Regions from separate parts of the Paenibacillus sp. EB106-05-06-XG162 genome, predicted to be linked through region 2. Evidence: predicted binding sites of a transcription regulator. Region 2 holds the regulator's gene; the other holds the start of a gene.
The links. The regulator Rex, encoded in region 2, represses fermentation and respiration genes when NADH is low (regulators of the CRP and FNR family bind a similar motif). The targets are predictions, from matches to a motif close to TTGTGAAATATTTCACAA.
Positions count from the first base shown of each region.

Region 1 (3,760 bases), on a different contig from region 2:
ATTATCCAGTCCGCTCGACAAAATTAAATCCGACAAGGAATCCTTGCCGGATTTAACAAATTATCCCACTTGGGTATGACTCTCAAATGTTGGAGTGTTTGGAACGATGTTGAAAATTGTCTTCCCTGGGTAGAGTGGCAACTCTTGCCCATCCTTATACAATCGAATGACATCACTTGTCTTGCTGCGCGACCACGTGCAAGAGATGGCTTTGCCGCGTTGATAGAGTACGGCTTCTCCGCCCTTCATCAAATTCACATCCAAGCGTCCCACATCGTCTAGCGTACGATGATCTGCTCCCAGCACAACGACATTCGTCGCCGTAAGCGTCTCCTTCGTATTCAGATCGATATGCGGCTGTCCGTTGATCGAACGGCTGTAACGCTTGCTCGTCGCATCATAATCATAGGTCACTTTATAGTTCTTGAGCAGGAAGTTGATCGTAATTTTCGCCGCCTCTTCCCCCACAGGCATGTCCTCTTCTTTGGCGAAAGGATACGTCGTCACAGGCACATCTGCCTTATACTTCTTCTTCGCAGCGCCTTCACGCAGCTTCTCTAGCGTTGAGTACAGATTGTGCGGCGCTTTTCGCGATTTATCCCGGTAAAAGAACGGCCCGGCGTTCAAAATTTCATCCAAGTGTTCTTTGTGTTGACGTTGAAGGACCGCATACCCGTCGGTACTCGCCCCGGCATGCACCAAGACCCCTTGGTAGCTATCGCCAAGATCAATGAGATATGGGCGGATGCTGCGGATTGGACCAATGGGCTCCTGGAAATTCTCGCTCTGGAAAATGGCCACAATCCGCGTAATCCCGCCTTCTGCGAGCACTTCATACAACATATCCGCATGGGTGAGTCCAGACTGTGGTCTTGCCTTGGACATATTATTGATCATGACTGCGATTGGCCTCGCGGTTACTGGCTCTGTAGTGGGTAAGCCTGTTAATGGCGCAATATAAGCCTTGGTAGGATCTTGCCCCGATTCCTGTTCCGGTGCTGGCTGCTCCGTGGATTGCGGCTCAGGTGTGCTCTCAGCTTCAGGCGTTTTACTCGTGCAAGCACTGAGAAGCAGCGTCAGTAGAATACATAGTATGCCGAGTGTTCGATAGAATGATTTCGACTTCATGAAGACCCCTTTCAATTGACAAAATTTTGGATAAGCGATGTCCATGGTCTTTATTTAAGCATATATTGGAAGATTTGTCTGTTCTTTCGACGCTTGAGAGCTATGGAAAAATGTATTTGGAAAAGTGTGATATTTGCGCTTGTGAAAATGTGAACAAAGTATGTACTTCAAATTCATAAATTTCAAATTCAGGCTAATAATGTGATAAAAATCACATGTTGAGGAGAAGACTGAATGTATGATTAAGCCATAGAGAACAACAATAATAAATAACAAAACGGACTGGAGCTGGTATCAATGTTCACACATTGGTTAAGAAACAACATCGTCGCAGCTTGGCTGCTCACCATTATCCGCGTATATCTTGGTTATCAATGGATCACGGGCGGCTGGGGCAAAATCACAGGCGGAGGCTTTGATGCCGCAGGATTTATGCAAGGCGCAATCGCTAAAGCAGGAGGCGATCACCCTGCCGTACAACCTTGGTTCGCGAACTTCCTAGAGCACTTCGCACTGCCGAACGTCAAACTATTCAATGTCCTCGTCCCATGGGGAGAATTCTTAGTCGGCCTTGGACTCATCCTTGGTACATTTACAACATTCGCCGTCTTAATGGGTATGGTCATGAACTTCGCCTTCCTGATGGCAGGTACCGTGAGCACGAACGCACAAATGCTCATCCTTGAGATCTTCATCGTCGTCGCTGGCTTCAACGCAGGCCGCATCGGACTTGACTACTTCGTCATCCCTTACATCCGCCGCCTGTTCGGCCGTAAGGAACGAGCGAATAGCTATCAATAATGGCACATTGGAAATACACCCTCCGCTTCTCATGCGGGGGGCGTTTTTTGATATTACATCTGACCTCCCCTACACTCGACTTTCCCGGTCCCTCCCCTTATAATTAATAGATTCTATAGCACGAGGTGAGATCATTGAGTTCTTCGATTCTAGTCATGGGACTGCTCGGATTGTTGTTTATCGTCTTCGGCTATTTGATTGGCGTGAAGAAAATGCTCGTCCTCATCGCGGGATATCGCGAAGAGACGTTTACGGGGAATAAAGACAAACTTGCGAAGACCGTGGGTATCGCATATGTGACGATCGGAGTTCTTACCCTTTTGCTTCCCTTAGGACTCGAATATATCGGCTCGATGGCAGGCATCATCTACGCAGCGATCGTCGTCATTGGTGCGGCTAGCTTCATAGCGAAGATGAAACGACGCGATTAATACAAAAGAACCTTCGATCCCCCTCATTTTGGCAGGGAACCGAAGGTTCTTCTTTTTCCTAAATAACGTACTACTTCTTCAATCGTGCAATTTCCTCGGTCACAACTGCTGCGAGGTCATCATTGTTATAAGCTGCAAGCATGCCCAGCACGATGTGCTCACCGATTGGTCCCGCTTCTTCCTTCGTTACGGCAATCTTCAGCGCCTCGCGCAGCTCCACATTATCCGCTTGCTGCGGATAGGCCCGCGTATACAGTGCAACAGGATCCAAATCATTGTTGATGCACCACTGTACAAATACGAGAATCATCATACGCTCATCCCGTTCAAATTGCTGTGTCATCTGACGTTCTATTTCTTGTTTGCTATTCATCTGCCGACTCCTTCACGCAACATTTCCATGCCAACTAATCTCTATTGTACTAGGAATCCGCGATGAAATCAGCCCCTGCTTACACGCATTATGAACTTATATACTCCAGTGCTGCCAATCAGAATTACGTTCCTCCAGTGCACGCAGCCACATCTTCGTCTTGCCAATTACCTGTGTCTGATGTGTCCCTGTCGAATACGTATGGTCAGCTTGGAAAATAATTTCTTTATCGCACCGGCCATCACTCCGCAGCCAGAATGTTTTCTCATACAAGAAACTATAGTCTACAGGAATTACATCGTCACTTGTCCCGTGAATCAATAAGACATCTCCTGAGAACCTGTTCGTTTCTTGGAAAGGCTGATAGAGCCCGAGAGAATCGAAATATTTCGGTGTAAAGCTATATCCCGCGTAGTCCGTCTTCCCTTTGAGCTTCGATTCATCATACCCGTTCCGTCCAATAATTTTCACGATATCATTAAAAGGATAGCCTACGGCCGACCACATAACGAGTCTTTTCACACGGCGATCCTTCACCGCTGTTAGAAGCGCAACCGCTCCCCCCAGGCTATGACCGAGCAGCGTAACTCTCGACAAGTCCACATCACAGCAATCCAGCGCATAGTCTAATGCCGTACGCGTCTGGGCGATCATCGATTCGAGTCCAAGGTCTCCGTACTCACCCGAGCTCTCCCCGCATCCGCCATAATCGAATCGAAGCACTAGGTTGCCTGCAAGCGCCAGCTCGCGCGCCGTCTTCACGAACAATCGATCGACGCCGATCCGGTTGCCCACGAACCCGTGACAAATGACAACTAGCGGAACCCGAAAGCCTTCATGGCCTTGCTTCCCTGCAGAGCAGACACCCTCCGGATAATGAATCGTTCCTGCAAGCTGCAAATCCTCGTGTTTGATCGTAATATGACGTTCCATACGCTCATCTCCCTACTTCCATATCCTTTAACCTTTAATTCCGATAAACTTACTGTGAATTATTAAAATCATATTATCATGAACCTCCAAGCAC
Region 1 is NZ_JBYTDT010000018.1:83,626-87,385, forward strand. Features, by position in the region: gene AC3WU2_RS26370 (DUF3048 domain-containing protein) at 61-1,128, opposite strand; gene AC3WU2_RS26375 (DoxX family membrane protein) at 1,426-1,929, shown strand; gene AC3WU2_RS26380 (DUF3784 domain-containing protein) at 2,085-2,360, shown strand; gene yxiS (protein YxiS) at 2,431-2,733, opposite strand; gene AC3WU2_RS26390 (alpha/beta hydrolase) at 2,830-3,666, opposite strand.
Region 1: a site for Rex is predicted at 1,328-1,345, ahead of AC3WU2_RS26375 (DoxX family membrane protein). Genes of this name have one in related genera too.

Region 2 (6,552 bases):
AAAATTCCGGGTGATCTGTTATGCTTAAGAGATCATTGGAACGAAGGGACCTTATTACGATGAAATTCGCAGTTCTCGATTTTGAGACAACAGGAAACCAGCCCACCGATGAAATTATTCAGGTTGGGCTTGTTATTATAGATCATGATTTATCCATAGATCGAATTTTCACTTCTCTTGTGAAACCAAGCACGAATATACCACCTTTTATTACCCAATTAACCGGGATATCAATTGATGATGTGGCTGATGCACCAACGCTAGATGATGTGATGATGGAGATGGTATCTCTCCTTGGTGATGTCGTGCTGGTGGCACACCATGTCGCATTCGACTTTAACTTTCTGCAGCAGGCACTGGATCAGACGGGTTATTTGCCATTCACAGGTCGAATCTTGGATACGATCGATTTCTTGCGGATTTGCTTTCCTGCATTAACGACGTATCAATTAAGCGCAGTAACATCGTGGTTTGATATTCCGCACGAGCGTCCTCATCAAGCGGACAGCGATGCCTTAGCCACTGCTCATGTATTACTGAAGTGTCTGGAGAAGTTGGATGATCTTCCGCTCTTAGCTATTCAACGATTAGCTGATTTGTTCGCGCAAGATGACAGCGATCTGAACTGGTTCATGCATGAACTGCTGGCTGACCGAGAGATGCGTCCGGTCATTACCGATGATAGTGGTCGTGCATTTCGTCAGTTCTCGCTCCATATTGAGGATTGGACGGAGATTCCTCCGCCTCGAGAAGAACTGCTTACCAACCCGCTAGAAGGTCAGAACTTCGAACAGTTCTGTACCGATTCGATTGATCGTCTACGACAATTCCTTCCTCAATTCGAACAGCGTGAAGCGCAGAATATTATGTTCCATGAAGTGAATTCAGCGCTAGAGGATGATCATCATCTTCTGTTGGAAGCGGGTACAGGAACGGGTAAATCCTTAGGGTATTTGATCCCTTCGATTTATTACAGCGTCAAGAATGACAATAAAGTGGTCGTCAGTACACACACGATTAATCTGCAAGAACAGATTCGACAGCGAGACGTACCGCTCCTCAAGACGATATTACCGGTTGATTTCAGAGTATCGGTATTAAAAGGTCGCAGCCATTATTTGTGCTTGCGGAAGTTTGAACATAAAATAAATACAAAAGATTTCATTACGCCAAAGGAAGATATTATTACAGCAGCACAGATGCTGGTATGGCTTGCCGAGACAGAGCATGGCGATAATGAAGAGCTGCATTTTGGCAATAAAGGAGCCGATTTCTGGGATACGGTTGCTAGTGATACGGATTCTTGTCTGAATCGAGCTTGTCCTTGGTTCCGCAAATGCTTCTACCATCGCGCTCGCCATGAAGCAAATATCGCAGATGTGATTATTACGAACCATTCCTTATTATTTACAGATATCAAGGTGGATCATCGATTCTTACCTGTTTATGATCATCTTGTCATTGATGAGGCCCATCATCTCGAGGAAGTCGCCGGGAAGCATCTCGGTCTGCATGTGAAATATTTCAGTCTTGTTCATACCTTGCTGCGCTTGCTTAAGGATAGTAAGAATGGACAATTGCCGACGCTGCGCAATCGTCTCCATGTTATTCCTGATGAGAAGGCACAAATGGCATGTGAAATTATTGAAGATTCCTATTCGCAGCTTGTTGATGCCAAAGAGATGTGGGATAAGTTAACGGAAATTTTGTTCAGTATGATGCCGCAGCGGACAAGTGATGCGAATCAAGAGCAGGGCCAATTTGTATATCGACTGCAGACAGAAAAAATGCCAAATGATTGGGATGCAGCTTCGGTACTTGAAGATCAGCTGAATGCCCTCTTGAACGAAATCGTTCGTAAATCTGAGCGTTTGCTGCAAGATCTGCGGGATATACAGGAGGAATATGGGATTCAAGCGGCCGTGACGGATTTATCCGGAACAGTGAAGGATTTGGCGCGTGCGCGTGATGACATCCGATACTTTATGAAAATGAAGGAGCCGAATGTCGTATTCTGGATGGAAGCAAGCAGTCATTTCCGTAGTAAATCCTTGCAATTATTCGCTGTTCCAGCGGATGTCAGCGCTCAGCTGAAGGAATATTTCTTCGATGCGAAGAAAAGTATCGTGCTCACATCAGCAACCTTATCGGTTGATAAATCTTTCCAATACATGATTGAGCAGTTAGGATTGCAGGAAGCCCAGGATCAAGGACGGCTTCAGAGCATGGTGCTCCCATCGCCTTTCCAGTATCGTAAACAGGCGCTAGTGGTGATCCCACGCGATTTCCCGATGCTCAAAGGATCGAATCCGGATGCACATTTCGTGCAGACCTTAGTGAAGTCTCTGGCTGACGCAGCTGTGGCTACGCATGGCAGAATGCTCGTCCTGTTCACATCGTACCGGATGATGAAGCAGGTGTACGATCCACTCAAGGAGCTTCTAAGCCCGCATCAAATTCAGGTTATCGGACAAGGGATTGACAGCGGGAATCGGAGTAAGTTAACTCGCAGGTTCCAGGATCAATCGGCGTCCGTTCTCCTCGGTACAAGCAGCTTCTGGGAAGGCGTCGATATTCCTGGTGATGCGCTAACCTGTCTGGCGATTGTGAGGCTTCCGTTCCAGCCGCCGAATCATCCGCTCATTGAAGCAAAGTCGGAGCTGCTGCAGAAGGAGAAGAAGAATCCATTCATGAAATTGTCAGTTCCGCAGGCGGTTATTCGCTTCAAGCAAGGGTTTGGGCGATTGGTACGTACCGCGCAAGACCGTGGGATCGTCATTATTTATGACACACGTGTTATTGAATCTTATTATGGCAAGTATTTCTTATATTCTTTACCAGGTCCGAAGATGGAGCATATGCGGCTAGATCAAATCGTGCCTCGAATGCAAGAATGGCTGTCGGACGAGGAAGAGAGGGGAGTCATCCATGAAAACAATGAAAATATCTGAAGCAGTTGTACGCCGTCTTCCCATTTATTTGCGCTATTTGAGTGAATTGCAGCAGCGTGAAGTCCTTACGGTCTCCTCGCAGGATCTCGGATTGAAGCTGGATTTAAATCCAGCTCAAATCCGTAAAGATTTAGCGTATTTTGGCGAGTTCGGGCGTAAAGGGATTGGCTATGATGTTGCTTATTTAATTCAGAAAATCCGCCAAATTTTGAAGCTGAATCAGCAGATTAATGTCGCTCTTGTCGGGGCAGGTAATCTTGGCCAAGCATTAAGTAACTACAATACATATCTTAAGGATAATATGAAAATTGTAGCTGTTTTTGATGCACATCAGCCGAAGATCGGCAGCAAGATTAATAATATTGTTGTTCAGCCGATGGAGGATTTAGAAGCGACTGTTCGTGAGCATAATGTTCGTATCGGTATTATTACCGTTCCTGCGATGGAAGCACAAAATGTGGCAAACGCTTTTGTGAATGCGGGTGTAGAAGCAATTCTGAATTTTGCACCGGTCATCTTAAAAGTGCCTCAGCATGTGCGTGTGCACACAGCTGATTTTACAACGGATTTATTGAGCTTGGCGTACTACTTGCACAATGGGAAGGATATGGACGAAGATGAAGAAGAATCTATGGATCATTAAGAACGGCTATTTCGCCGTTATGAACGCAGATAAACCTGTAATTCACGGGGTTATGGTGATAGAAGGGGATCAAATTCGGTATGTAGGCGAGCAGCTTCCAGCGGATTTGGTGATTCCTGAAGATGTAGAGGTTATGGATGGCAAAGGGCTATTGTTCTTACCTGGATTAATGAATACGCATGGTCACGCAGCAATGTCCCTGTTGCGCGGTCATGGTGATGATCTTGCACTGCAAGTATGGCTCCAAGAGAAAATGTGGCCGATGGAAGGTAAATTCACCTCGAAGGATGTCTATTGGGGTACATCGTTATCTGTCCTGGAAATGTTAAAAGGTGGAACGACAACCTTCCTCGATATGTACGATCACATGGATCAAGTGGCAAAAGTGACAGACGAATCAGGTATTCGCGCGGTGCTGATGCGTGGAGCGATTGGTCTATGTCCTGAGGATGTTCAGCTGGCGAAGCTTGCGGAGGCGGTTCAATTTGCGAAGGATTGGCATGGGAAGGCGGATGGCAGAATTACGACGATGATGTCACCACATGCGCCTTATACCTGTCCTCCTGCGTTCATTGAGAAGTTCGTACAAGCAGCGCATGATCTAGACCTGCCAATGCATACGCACATGTCGGAGACGGCAGCGGAAGTACAGCAGAATGTGAATGAATATGGGCTTCGCCCTGTGGCGCATCTCGAGAAGTTAGGTGTATTCACACGTCCGACGCTTGTTGCGCACGCGGTACATTTGACGGATGATGAGATTGAGACGCTTGCACGTTACAACGTAAGTGTATCGCACAACCCTGGCAGCAATTTGAAGCTTGCGAGCGGTGTTGCTAGAGTACCGGATCTGTTAAAAGCAGGCGTAACGGTATCGCTTGGTACGGATGGCGCAGCGAGCAACAACAACCTCGATATGCTTGAAGAAATGCGTCTTGCTGCATTAATTCATAAAGGGGTATCGGGTGATCCGACAGCTGTTCCTGCTTTAGAAGCCTTGCGTTTAGGCACGGAATATGGAGCGAAATCGATTGGGCTGGAGAATGTGACGGGATTGCTTCGTGCAGGGATGAAAGCCGATTTCATCGCTGTTAACATTGATCAGCCGCACTATAAGCCGCATACAGATCTGATTTCCCATGTGATTTACTCGGGTGCAGCACAAGATGTTTGGCATGTATGGGTAGATGGCAAACAGGTCGTCAAGAACCGTGAATGTCTAACCCTCGACGAAGAGAAAATTATGCGTGAAGCACAAGCTTGCTTCGACGGATTGTTAGCGCGTTAAGGGAGTTACAGATGCAAAGAAGATGGATCGTTATTATCATATCTGTCATTATACTGATTTTGCTCGGACTGCATTTATATTATCGGAATGTACAGAGCGGTGAATGGCTTGCAGAAGATCGGGCAACGAAAGCTGCTTTAGAGCAATCATCCTTGAAGAAGGTAACAGGGATACAGAAGTCTGTATGGGAAGATGTATATTATATCGTCAATGGACTGGATGAGCAGGATCAGAATTTAGTGGTGTGGGTCAATCAAGAGGGAACTTCCGTACACACGGAGCAACTGAAGCAAGGTTCGACGAAGGAAGCGATACAAGCGAAAGTATTAAGTCGATCGCCTGGCGCAGATATCATTACAATCGTACCTGGCATTTGGGAACAGCAGTATGTATGGCAGGTGTTCTATAAAGCCTCCAAACCGAACGAAAACGTACACTACTACTATGACTTTTACCGTTTCTCGGATGCAGGGTATTTGACAACGTATACCTTGCCTAATCGATAAGATAACCTTCGGAAAAAAAGTATTCTAAAATAAGGATCTCGTCGATATACTAATCCCGACCGAGTAGGGTCATATTGATCGGAAGGGGTTGGTTCAATCCATGGGTATTCGATTTCTGAAGATTGGTGTGCTGTACTTTATCTTGTCAATGGGTTTGGGGATTTATATGTCAATGGCCAAAGATTATGTGCTTGCAGGTGTTCATGCGCACGTAAATCTAATCGGTTGGCTATCTATGGCGGTATCTGGCGTGATCTATATATTATTCCCTAGGGCGGATAACAGTGCTCTGGCGAAGTGGCATTTTTGGTTAATGAATTTAGGTGTCATCATCATGATGGGCTCTCTAATCACCTTATTGCTTACAAAAGAAGAGACGCCGTGGGGACCGATTATTGGTGCAGGTGGTGCACTACTTATCCTTAGCGCCATTTGTCTCCTGATCAATCTCTTTAAAAATGTGAATATCAATGAGACGCGTACATCGAGAAATTCGAAGTGACAGCGGAATTTGAAGAGCTTGCCTTTTAAGGCAGGCTCTTTTTCAATTGTTCGAGCGATGGTTGGCAGGGCTTCCACACATTACATTCTTCAATCGTATATATCCTATGATATACTGTGTGATATACGAAATGAAGGAGGGCGTTACATTGAAAATACGTGTTAAACCACTTGTCCTAACACTGGTCGGATCGATGGCCGTCCTTTTTGGCGGCTGGTTCTTCTATCAGAATGTAGCTGTACAAAGTCCTGTAGAGAAGGTAGCCAAAGAAGTATCGACGGTATCTGATGCGAAAGCAAACATTACGCGTAATGATGTTCAACTCGTCATTCAAGTTCAGCCCGATGCGAATTTGCGAGAAATCGTTCAACATATATATCAGTCCGGTAATAAAGTCATTGGTGATAAGAAATTGAATATTACCGTAAGTAATCCATCGTCTCCACTGCTTGATGATTGGTGGTCTCATGCGTTGTTCGGCGTCGCACAAGCGATGGAGAATAAGCAATACTCAGAGATTCCACAAGTATTAGAAAAGACGAGCAAGTCGTTAAATCTAACACAAGTTCACACATCTGCTGAGATGGATGAACGAAATGTATATGTAACCATTACCGATGGAAAGGCAAGCAAGTATATTATTCTTCCTCGCAAGGGTGAGC
Region 2 is NZ_JBYTDT010000004.1:41,127-47,678, reverse strand. Features, by position in the region: gene dinG (ATP-dependent DNA helicase DinG) at 60-2,951, shown strand; gene AC3WU2_RS11270 (redox-sensing transcriptional repressor Rex) at 2,929-3,594, shown strand; gene AC3WU2_RS11265 (amidohydrolase) at 3,569-4,882, shown strand; gene AC3WU2_RS11260 (cell wall elongation regulator TseB-like domain-containing protein) at 4,894-5,388, shown strand; gene AC3WU2_RS11255 (cytochrome-c oxidase) at 5,489-5,890, shown strand; gene AC3WU2_RS11250 (hypothetical protein) at 6,039-6,552, shown strand, end outside.